One region of the Brevibacillus soli genome, then DNA from elsewhere that is predicted to be linked to it. Evidence: riboswitches for the same ligand, from Rfam matches in the RefSeq annotation. Region 1 holds a riboswitch; the other holds the start of a gene.
What was found. A riboswitch is a leader RNA that binds a small molecule or an ion and turns the genes downstream of it on or off. The one in region 1 is predicted to bind cyclic di-GMP.

Region 1 (5,740 bases):
CGCAGATGGCCGCTGCCGGAATCAGCGCCCAGGGGATGATCGTGCCGCCGCCTACCCAGATCGCCGCCACCTGGCCCAAGGCCGTCAGTGTAGCAGCTCCCGTGCCGAGAGCGGTAGCAAACAGCTGTGCGAGCGAGCCCGCGAGCGTAATGCCAGAGAAGCCGGAACCGTCAAGACCCGTAATCACCCCGACCGCTGTCAACGTCAGGGCGGCCACTTCTTTGCTGAGTGGAATCGTGTGGGCCAGAGCGACCCCCAGATCGTTGACAATGCCGTTGGAGCCGGTTGGAAGCACTTCCCCGAACACCTTCACAAACCCGCTGTCGCCCATGTAGAAAAAGGCTGCGATGGGGATTACCGGACCAAACACTTTAAATCCGAACTGGAACCCTTTGATCAGGTTGGTTGTCACCTGCTCAAGGGCAGCGCTCTTATGTCCGATCAAGGTGATGAGCAGGAGAATCAGCAGAGAAGTTCCGCCAACCAGCGCAGTCGCGTCGCCGCCTTTCAGGTCAAACGAAAACATCGCCATGACGTCCAGTAGAAAGAGCACAGGAACCAGTGCCGCCAGCCAGGTGCGAGCTGTCTCAGAGATGGCAACGCGCGCTTCCGACGGCTGTACTTCGTGAGTAGCCGCCACTTCCTGATTCACACTGAGCAGACCGCTCTTCATATCCTTGCGCAAGTACCAGAACGCGGTGACGGTCGTCACCAACCCCATTACGATGACGAGCGGTACGCTTGCAAAGATCACATCTTCGACAGGGATACCCGCCGCTTTCGCAGTCAAGGTGGGAGCGCCCTGGATGATGAAGTCACCTGACAGGGCGATCCCGTGGCCAAACAGGTTCATTGCAACGGCTACTCCCAGAGCGGGCAGACCCACGCGCAGCGCAACGGGCAGCATCACGGCCCCGATCAGAGCGACGGCAGGAGACGGCCAGAAAAACCAGGAGATCACCATCATCACAATCCCGATTACCCAGTACGCCAATGCAGGGGTTCGCACCAGCCTGGTCATCGGGCGAATCATCGTCTCATTTACGCCCGTTTCGGTCAGGACGTGGCTCATCGCCACAATAATACAAATCACGAGAATCGTAGGTAAAAGTTCGGTGATGGCATAGATGAAGCTGCCAAATATACCTCCCACGGAAGCGGTGATGGAACCGGTCGCCGTGAGACCGAGGAAAGAGATGCCCAAAATGCTTACCAGGCTTGTATCACGCCGCATGATCATCATGCCGATGATCAGGAGTACAAACAGGACGTATACGCCATGCAGCCATACAAGATCAACACCCATGTCTCCCATCCTCCTTTGTCTCGTGTTGCAAGGGATGACCCTTGCTTCACAGTATGCGGAGGGAGGAGCATGGGTGAAAGCGGATACACCCTATGAAAGTTTGCTGTGATGCAGCACGCGCCACACTTCCCACATCAGGTGGTGGGTCACGTGATCAAGCTCCTCCGTGCGGTTGAGGATCTTGTAGATGCGTTCCATCAGGGAGTTGTATTCTTCTTCGGACAACTGAAGCTGAGGCATTTCCCATCCTCCTACGATCAATTTATCCCCATTTTTCCCATCAGACGAGCCTTCCTAATCAGTTCGCCAGGTAGAATTGCATAGCCTGTTTCTTTCAAACTAGATTGCAAGCCCTATTTTTCCCGGAATAACCGACATCTACATACATGAGCATAGCACTACATTAAAAAATGTTAAAAAATAGTAAATGGAATAAAAATAAAGACTTGTCCTACTTCCGCACTATCGCCTGAGACTGATGAAGGAGGTCTGAAGAACGTCGTATTTCCAGATATTGTCTCGAGGTAAGTTCTGGAAATCTGTCTTCAGGCAGGGATAAAATTCCATCTTTCAGCATGTTTATTCGACATATTTTGACGGTATAGTGAGAGTGCAAGCAGCATACAGAGGCAAACCTGTCGAAAGTCAGGGACGCAAAGCCACGGGTCTACGTCCAGTCATTCTACCTGAGCAGCTGGATAAGACAGCCGGGTTGCCCTCCAATATTCGCTTGCAAACACATATCAAAAGGAGGAAAAAGTATGGAAATCGTAAAGCGCATGTTTGTCGAGGAAGAGGGACAAGGAATGGTGGAGTATGGTCTGATTATCGGCCTGATTGCCATTCTTCTGATCGGCGGCCTTACTGCAATGCGAGGCGGTTTGGAAAACATCTTTGGCGACATCGGCACCACCCTTACGAATACAAACGCTCCGTAGGAATGAAGTTGGTTGCCCTGACAGAGTTCATGGATCGAATGGTGTGGGAAGAAGACGGACAAGGCCTGGTGGAATACAGCCTGACCATCTTTTTGATCGCCATTGTTCTGGTTAGTTCGCTCAGTCAAGTACAAGTCAGTCTTTCGACAATTTACACAAGAATCCTGGAAGCATTCAACGAAACAAATCAAGGTACATCAGTCAGCCCGACGAACTAATCAATTATTCGTACCCTAATCGAGAAAGTCCTACTCCGCTGGGGTAGGGCTTTCCTATATCCTGATGCCTGGTAAAGAAGGAGCGGTTCTGCATGACGATAGGCATTGATCTGATGGTCTTATTACCTCTCCTGTTCGTTGCCATGTGGCTTGATCTCCGGTACCGACGAATTCCCAACTGGCTTACGTTTTCCGGTATCCTGTCCGCTTTTCTTGTTCACGGGCTGGAAAAAGGGACCGCCGGTTTGCTTCCAACTGCAATCGGATTTGTCGCAGGAGTACTCATTCTCCTCATTCCCTTTGCCAAAGGCGGCATGGGGGCGGGAGACGTAAAACTGCTCGCGATGATCGGCGCTTGGATGGGGGTTCAGTTCCTTTTTCCTGCCTGTTTGTGGATGGGTATGGTCGGGCTTTTTCTATCATTATACGCGATTTGGCGCGAGCGAATCTGGAGACTGGCCTTGTACGGATTGTCGTTGAAAGGTGTCACAACAGGTGTAAAAGTGCCATATGGAATCGCGATCGGCCTCGGTACCTTGATCGAGATTGGCAGAAACGTCTGGAAGTCGGGAGGCGGGGCGTTGTGATTCGCGATGAAAAAGGGTCCGCCCTGGTTGAGATGGCGTTGGTGATGCCCATTCTCCTGCTGCTTTTGTGCGGCATTGTGGAATTTGGGAGGGTGTTTCACGCATACATCGTTGTTCAGCAAGCTGCGCGAGATGCGGTCCGTTACGCAAGTCTGGGCAGCAGTAACGACGTTTTGCAATCCGTGATTGAACAGGACATGACGTCTCTTGATGTAACACGCATGCGTTATGAAGTGCGGCCAAGCGAAAGCGAGAGGACGGCCGGAGAAACGGTCACCGTTGACATTACCTACGATCACGCGCTGTTAATACCCTATCTGCGCGGAGTGATCCCGGATACCATATCGCTGAACTCCGAGATTTCCATGCGAATGGAGTAGGAGGATGGAACGAGAATGAAAAAGATTGGGTATCGATTGCTTCGTGAGGAAAACGGCAATGTCAGCCTGATCGTGGCAGGGGGAATGGTTGTTTTTTTATTGTTCCTTGCTCTCGTCGCTGACGTCGGCATGTTATACGTACGGCAGCAAAAGCTGCAAAATGCGTTGGATGCTGGCGTGTTGGCCGGCATTCAGAAAATCATCTACTCGAAGGCGGAAGCGGAAGAGACGGCACGATTCTATGTGCAATCAAACGGCGCGGGCTCGTTTGGTGTGGAGGCAGATCCTGCGAAGCTAACGATTTCCGCAGACGGAGAAGAGACGGTATCGCTTTCGTTTGCCAAGATCATGGGAGTGAACGCATCCCATGTCCGGGCGGACGCAAAAGCACGAGCGGGGACAACGGTAGCGATGACAGGATTGGTGCCGATCGGCGTACCCGATCAGACGTTTAAGTACGGTCAGCTTTATGAACTAAGTGAAGAAGCGGGAGAGGGCTACTCGGGTAATTACGGCTTCCTGGATCTTGGCGGCGGAGGAGCGAGTGCTCTGACGAATAATATTCGCTACGGGTACGAAGGAGAGATTGAAGTTGGAGACAAAATTCCTACCAAAACAGGAATTAATCACGGTCCTGTAAAAGGGGCGATTCAATTCCGAATGGATCAAGATATAGACAGATCCGAGTGCCAATCCTATCAAACCGCCGACCGCAGCTGCCATAGAATCATGTTCCTTCCGGTCATTGACTCCCTCGATGTCAACGGCAAAAAACCAGTCACCGTCTTGGGTTTTGCTGCTTTTTTTCTGGAAGGAACAGAGGGAAGCGGCGGAGACATGATCATTACAGGCAGGTTTTTACGCATGGTAACTCCGGGAGAGCTCGGGTCAGGGAAAAATTACGGCGTTTACTCAGTAAAATTAACGGAATAACCGAGGTGAAGCCATGAAACGAAAGGGAAGCCTGCTGATCATATCCATCTTGTGTGCGATGGTAACCACCTATTTGATCTACATGTTTTTGCAGCAAAAAGTGAAGGAAGCAAGTCCCAAGGAAACCACACGCACCGTTATCGTAGCAGCGACCACCATTCCGCCGCACACGATCATTACCGACAAGATGGTGAAGCCGGTACAGGTCCACTGGAAAAGCATACATTCCGATGCCGTAACAGATATGTCGGGAGTTGTTGGAATGGTCAGCTTGCAAACATTTGTCGAAGATGAGGTCATCTTACGGCCAAAAGTGGCCAAGGTCCAGGGTTCCAACCTGTTCGCCATGCAAATTCCCGACGGGCTTAGAGCCATGAGCATTTCGTACTCCAATGTCAAAGGAGCAGGTGGTTTGATTGTGCCGGGAGATCGCGTGGACGTGCTGGTAGCGTATACGGCAGAAGATTTAAAAATTTCTCAGGACATCGTCAAAGTGACTCTGCAAAACATCCCGGTACTGGCGGTGGGAAAAGTTCACGAGGAACCCATTGATCAAAAACCTCAAAGTCAACAGTCAGAAGGCAAAGACGACGCCAAAAAATCGGCAGAGGACGGCAAGAAGGAACAGGGGGGCTCCACCATCACGCTTGCCGTTACGCCATCGCAAGCGGAATCACTTGGCTTTGCTGAATCGTATGGTGAAATCCGCCTTCTGCTGCGGGCCCCGCAGGACAAGAAAAACGTGAATACGTTTGGCGTTCAGACGAATACAGCCTTAATGCGATAGGAGGGGAGTCAGTTGCCGGCGATTCGTGTATTGTTAGTGGATGACTCAGCTGAGACGAGAACCAACCTGAATAAGCTGCTCTCCTTCGAAGATGAAATTGAAGTGGTCGGCGAGGCCGAAAACGGCGCGGATGCTTTGGAAAAGACGTTGAAATTGCATCCTGACGTCGTTTTGATGGACATCAACATGCCGGTATTGGACGGATTGAAGGCGACGGAGAAGATCTCGCTCGTTTCCCCGAAAACGGCAGTCATCATGGTCTCTGTCCAGGACGACCCGGACTACTTGCGAAAAGCCATGATGGCCGGAGCGAAAGAGTTTCTGGTAAAACCGGTATCCTCCGAGCAGCTTGTCGCCACCATACTGGACGTGTACACCTTGGAGGTAAAGCGGCGTTCACGCAGAGAAACGACGTTTCTGGAGGATCATTTTGTCAATAAACCAAAAGCCCTTTGTCTGGTCAGTGCCAAGGGAGGAGTCGGGAAAACCACCATGGCGACCAATTTGGCAACAGTCCTTGCACAGCAAGGCAGGAAGGTGGCTCTCTTGGACTTTGATCTGCCGTACGGTGATACAGCGCTCATGTTGTCT
Region 2 (5,740 bases), on a different contig from region 1:
ACGCCATATCTGCTTCCGACGCCGTTCGACCGCGCAAAGAGGCATAAAATCGAATGGTCTCGCTGGCGGTCAGTCCGGCAGAAAAATTGAAATGGTCCGGCATATAACCGATCTGACTGAGGTATTCGACACGACGCCGCTTCCAGTCTAGGCCGTTTAGCTCTATTGTCCCTGATGAGGGTTGGGTAATCCCCACGATCATTCGCAGGATCGTGCTTTTACCGGCCCCGTTTCCGCCACAAAGGGCGACTACCTGTCCCGGTTCAATCCGTAAGTCAAACGGATGCACAATCGTTCTTCCTTTTATCACCTTTCCTACCTGTATCATTTCCAGTCCGGCTTTAGTCACGGTATCGCCTTCTTTCCCAGGAAAAAATCGCGAGCGCCATCGAACCGACGATCCAAATTGTGCAAAGGTTGATAAACCAAATGATTCCCATAGGGCTGTCAATCCAGTTGATCCACTGGTAGTATTCCGGCCCAAAGATTGAGCCTCCTCCCAATTTGACAACGGAAAAGAGACGCACAAACTCCGCCGGATTCAAGCACGTCAAGATCTGAATTGCCGGTTTTATCCATGTGTACGGAAGAAAACTCAACACAGAAATCAGCAAGGAAGGCCAGGCAAGAATAAAGAAAAACCAGATGCTGACACCAACTGTTAGCGCCTGCCACCGGTTGCCGCTAAGTGCCCCGACAATCAGAGCGATGCCAAGAAACAGCAAGACGATACAGACAGAGAAGAATAGAAAAAACAGCAGAGCGGAGACGGTAAAGCTTTTCCCGATCAGCACACCGATCAGGCCGGAAAAACCATATCCGAAACAGACGATTGAAACAAGCACCACAGCCAGTCCGATATACTTTCCCCACATAAACGCCCCCGATGTAAGCGAGTAGGTGGACAAGAGTTGCCAGCTCCCCTCTTCTTTTTCTGCCGTAACGGAAAAAGAGCCGAGCAGCATCGTCATCAATGGAAGCAGATACAGGATCAAATTGAGCATGCTCCCGGTTGTGTACGTGTATCCCTCCATGTAAGACTGGGATTGGATGATCAACAAGGCCAGAGTGAACAAAGAAAAAAGGGCCATAAATGAATACGCCCATGGGTTGCGAAACCCGATTTTGACCTCGCGTTTTGCGATTTTATCTACGTGCATGCCCGCCACTTCCTCCACTATTTGTGCGTGCTTTGCTGCTCAGAGCTTTTGTGTCCGCCATCGTGCCCCTGTTTATGCATCTTCATACTGCTTTCAAAGCTATGGCTGTCCAACTCCTGGGAAGTCATGATCACGCCGGCATGTTGTTCTTTTACAAACGATTCTGCAGTTGATTTGTCTTTGAACGAGTAAATTCCGTAGCCCATTGGTGTCTTAAAGCTTTTGTCATAGGCATAAGCGCCATTTTCCGCTTTTACCCACTCCTGTGAGTAATAATCACGAACAAACTGAACATCCACCTGTTCTTTGCCGTTTTCCTTCAACCAGCGATACATGCACCCGATATCATCAAATTTCAACGTTTTTCCGTCTTTTAGCACGATTTCCGTCGCATGATGGTCATTGGCAATGTGCATGTGACATACTTCACATTTATCAACGCCCTCCGCTATGTCAACCGGCTGTGCCTCTTGCTTGCCGCATCCCGCCATCAGTACGGAAATGGTCATCAGCGCTACGAACACCATCCACAGTTTTTTCATTTCCTTCTCACCCCTACATACATGTTTAAACAGGTTCCCAAGATCAACAGCGTACTGAGTCCGAGTAGCTCTACATGCTGGACCGGCTCTGGGCTCTCCATTTGCGCCAATGCCGGTCTCATCAACGGGGCCTCGTCCCTGATCGTCGTCCCCGAACCGGTAGTAAACAACCCTTCCAAAAAAACAAATCCGGGGGCTTGAAAGAACAGTTGATACGGCGGTACTGCTTCGGTCAAGGCCAGGAAGAACGGATTCATTTCGTACGGGAGATTGCTTTGACCGTCTTCATCCAGATCGATGCCCTGCATGTTATCCCAGTAGTTGCCGTCCAGCTTGTTGTTCTTGCTGTCTTGGGCTTGGGCTTGAATGACGTTGGAAACAAAATCGTTTTTCGTCACGACATTTTCCGACGATTCTCTTACCTGCATGCCGATAAAGTTCTGTTTGATTTGGTTCCCCAGAAAGCGGTTGCCGCTGGATTTTTCCACATACATGCCAACGCGATTTCCCTCGATCCTGTTGCTTACGATCTGCGAGTCCGTGACATCAAACAGGAGGATTCCCTGGGAGTTGGGATTATCGCTCTGTTTGACAAAACGGTTGTCGCGCACCACAGCTTTCGTCGTTTCCATCAGCATGGCTCCCGTCACGTTTTGGCTCCCCGTATTGTGCAGTAACCACATGTTTTCCACACCCATAAAGTGATAGCCGTAGCGGGATCTTTCCACGCGATTGTTTTCGATATAGTTAAAATTACTATTCTCCAAATAAATTCCGTCAAACATGTTGTCAACGCTGCTGGACACAATCCGGTTCCGATGGGACTGGTCCAAATCAATGCCGTTTCCTTTTTTGACCGGATCCACCAGACGTTTTGCCGCGTCTTTCCCTGTCGGGTTTGCCTGATCGCCGTGATTGTGCCCTCCGCTATAGTAGGGTTGCTCACTGTCTTCCACTTTTCCCACCACACGCAGCTCCCGCAAGGTATTGTCGTGCGCATCCCGCAGCTGGATTCCTGTCCCCATCGTTTCAATCGTAATGCGCTCCAAGACATTATGGCTCCCCTTGACGACCAGAGACGCATTGGATCCGTTCAAACGGGTGTCCACGATATGAATGCCCCGAACCGTGACGCGATCGGAGAGGATGGTCATGACGCTCTCACTGCCGGTACTGATGATCTCAACTGTACCCTGCGCTTGTAAAACGACGGGATGCTCAACCCGAATCGGTCCTTCATATTTTCCTGCTGGGATGGTTATGGTTTCGCCTGGCTTTGCCTGATCAACCATAGCCTGCAAGGATATTGGAGCAGCGGTAGCAATCCCGAGTCCGGAAAGCGTCCAAACGGCGATCGCTGTCACCAACAGAAGGCGGTGAATGCTGCGGTTGTTCCCTTTCCTGAACAGGTTTTCTCCCCCCTTGTTTTTAGCCTTGATACCTACACTCACAGAATATCAATTCTCGGTCCGTTTGAAATGACTCGACCGGGCTAGTAAATTTGACGAAATCAGTAACGTTTCCTGTTTTGACAACTCCATGCGTGGGGGAGCCGAGGATGATCACGAGCAAAAATTTGGAAACGCCTGATTGAAATTGGAAAGATAGGATGTATAATAGGAACTACAATAAAATATTTTGTCAAACGAAAATTCTTCGAAAAGGCAAACCCGTTGAAAGATGGGGACGCAAAGCCACGGGTCTAAGGTGTTCGCTAAGATGGCCGGGTTACCGAAAGGTTTTTTCACTGTTTGAAAAGACCGATGGCTATTTCCGTGTAAGGAGTAGCCATTTTCTGCGTCCGGAAGAAGGGTAGGGAAACTATGAGTGACGTGCTTGCAAGAAGAACATTCGGGCTTCGAAAGCAGTTTTTCAGAGAGCATCAAGGGATTGAGCAACTATACCATTCGCTTTTTGAGCATAACCCTGACGCAGTGTACGCATTGGACCTGGACGGCCGCTTTCTCGGCGGAAACGCCATGTGTGAGAAGCTGACCGGCTATTTGCTGGAGGAATTGCGGTCCATGTCCTTTGTGCAGTTTATTGAGCCGAACATGCTGGAAGCCACACTCTATCATTTCCGGCAGGCGGCGGAAGGAAACCTGCAAGAATACGAGACAACCATCGTCCATAAGCAGGGTCACTCCATTGAGGTCTACATAAAGAATTTCCCGATTGTCGCCGACGGCCAGATTGCAGGCGTTTACGCCATTACCCGAGATATCACGCACGATATCCAGAAAAAGGAGAAGCTGCGGGAAAGCGAAGAACGGTATCGCCTGATTGCCGAACATTCTTCCGACATGATCACCAAGTTCTCACCCGAAGGGATTTGTCTGTACGCTTCACCGGCATGCTATCCCCTCTTGGGATATGTGCCCGACGATCTGTTGGGTCACTCCTTGTTTGAATTTATTCATCCCGACGATGTACAGGCACTCAGCGATCTGCACCAGATGCTGCTTGCCGATGGGCGAATCTTTACTGTCACCAACCGGATCAAGTCCAAGGCAGGCGAGTTCAAGTGGGTGGAAACAACCTGCAAGGGTGTACACGACGAGCGAACCGGCAGAATCAGGGAATTTATTGGCATTTCGCGAGATATTCACGAGCGGAAAAACGCCGAGGAAGAACTGAGGAAAAGAGAGAAGCGCTACCGCCGCCTGGTTGAACACTCACCCGAGACCGTCATGATCTGCCGTGATGGCCTGATTGTCTACATCAATAAGGCGGGAATGAAGCTCTTGGGCGCCGGTTCCAAGGAAGAACTGGTTGGACGCCCGTTGTTTTCATTCATTCAGAATGACTACCATGATACGATAATGGAACAGTTGCAAAAAGTAACGCTAGACGAGGAAGTGGAACTGATTGAGCAGAAGTTCATTCGCCTCGACGGCAAAATCATAGACGTGGAAGTGAAAGGCATAGCGACCATCTACAAGGATCAGCCGGCGGTGCACGTCATCGTTCGAGACATTACCGAACGCAAGCGGACCCAGGAACTTCTGCAGAACTCCGAGAAACTTACGCTGGTCGGACAATTGGCCGCGGGAATCGCTCATGAAATACGCAACCCGTTAACCTCGTTGAAAGGCTTTTTGCAGCTGATGCAGACGGACGGCAGAGAGAAGCAGGAGTACTTTTCCATCATGTCGTCAGAACTAACCCGTATCGAACTGATTGTCAGCGAACTGCTGGTGCTGGCAAAACCTCATTCCACCTCGTTCAAGGAGAGGGATTTGGCCAACCTGTTGAGGCATGTGGTGACTCTGCTTGATACGGAAGCGATCTTGAAAAAAGTGCAGATTCAACTGATACTGGAAACGGAAATCCCCCCAATTTGCTGCGACGAAAACCAGTTGAAACAGGCATTTATCAACTTTCTGAAAAACAGCATAGAAGCGATGCCAAATGGCGGCGACATTGTCATTGGCGTGCGGCGCCACGGTGATCAGGTCGTCATCCGCTTTGAAGACAGCGGAGTGGGGATCCCCGAGGAGCTGATTCCCAAACTGGGCGAGCCGTTCTATACCACCAAGGAAAAAGGGACAGGGCTTGGTCTTATGATCAGCTACCGGATCATTCAAAATCACCGGGGGCATGTACGGATGATGAGCAAGCAGGGAGAGGGCACCGTGGTGGAAGTGACGATCCCTGCCAATTGACAGATTGGCATCAGGATTTATCTGGATAGAGGTGCGCATTGATGACAGATTATGCAGACAAAAACACCGTTCTCGCGGCGGGTTTTGCTCAGATCCCGAAAGGAACGACGCTTTACGAGGTGTCCACGATGGTGGGCTGCGTGTTGATTATCGACGTTGAAAACGAAGAGATTTGCGATGCCTCATTTACCTTTGTGATGGATAAAACGAGTGATTATCTGGCCGGATTGCTCCGCGGGAAAAGCATTGCCGACGGTTTGGGAGACATTCCCCAGGTCATACAGGAGCGCTTTCTGGCCCCGGGGCAGGGAGCGGTTCTGCAGGCCATTCGGGCAGCAGTGGATCGTTATCACGAGATGAGAAAACAAGCATA

Region 2: it holds a riboswitch for cyclic di-GMP, as region 1 does, so the genes downstream of both, ACE99V_RS01940 (PAS domain S-box protein) here and ACE99V_RS16365 (Flp family type IVb pilin) in region 1, are expected to answer to the same signal.

What each region holds. Positions count from the first base shown of each region.
Region 1 is NZ_JBIYSM020000042.1:34,067-39,806, reverse strand. It holds gene ACE99V_RS16375 (hypothetical protein) at 1-1,306, opposite strand, end outside; gene ACE99V_RS16370 (hypothetical protein) at 1,397-1,546, opposite strand; cyclic di-GMP riboswitch class I at 1,925-2,026, shown strand; gene ACE99V_RS16365 (Flp family type IVb pilin) at 2,068-2,244, shown strand; gene ACE99V_RS16360 (Flp family type IVb pilin) at 2,247-2,462, shown strand; gene ACE99V_RS16355 (A24 family peptidase) at 2,555-3,049, shown strand; gene ACE99V_RS16350 (TadE family protein) at 3,046-3,429, shown strand; gene ACE99V_RS16345 (pilus assembly protein TadG-related protein) at 3,445-4,362, shown strand; gene cpaB (Flp pilus assembly protein CpaB) at 4,376-5,149, shown strand; gene ACE99V_RS16335 (CpaE/TadZ family protein) at 5,162-5,740, shown strand, end outside.
Region 2 is NZ_JBIYSM020000003.1:46,717-52,456, forward strand. It holds gene ACE99V_RS01920 (ABC transporter ATP-binding protein) at 1-328, opposite strand, end outside; gene ACE99V_RS01925 (ABC transporter permease) at 342-1,160, opposite strand; gene ACE99V_RS01930 (nitrous oxide reductase accessory protein NosL) at 1,178-1,702, opposite strand; gene ACE99V_RS01935 (right-handed parallel beta-helix repeat-containing protein) at 1,699-3,153, opposite strand; cyclic di-GMP riboswitch class I at 3,356-3,438, shown strand; gene ACE99V_RS01940 (PAS domain S-box protein) at 3,526-5,367, shown strand; gene ACE99V_RS01945 (DUF3870 domain-containing protein) at 5,409-5,740, shown strand, end outside.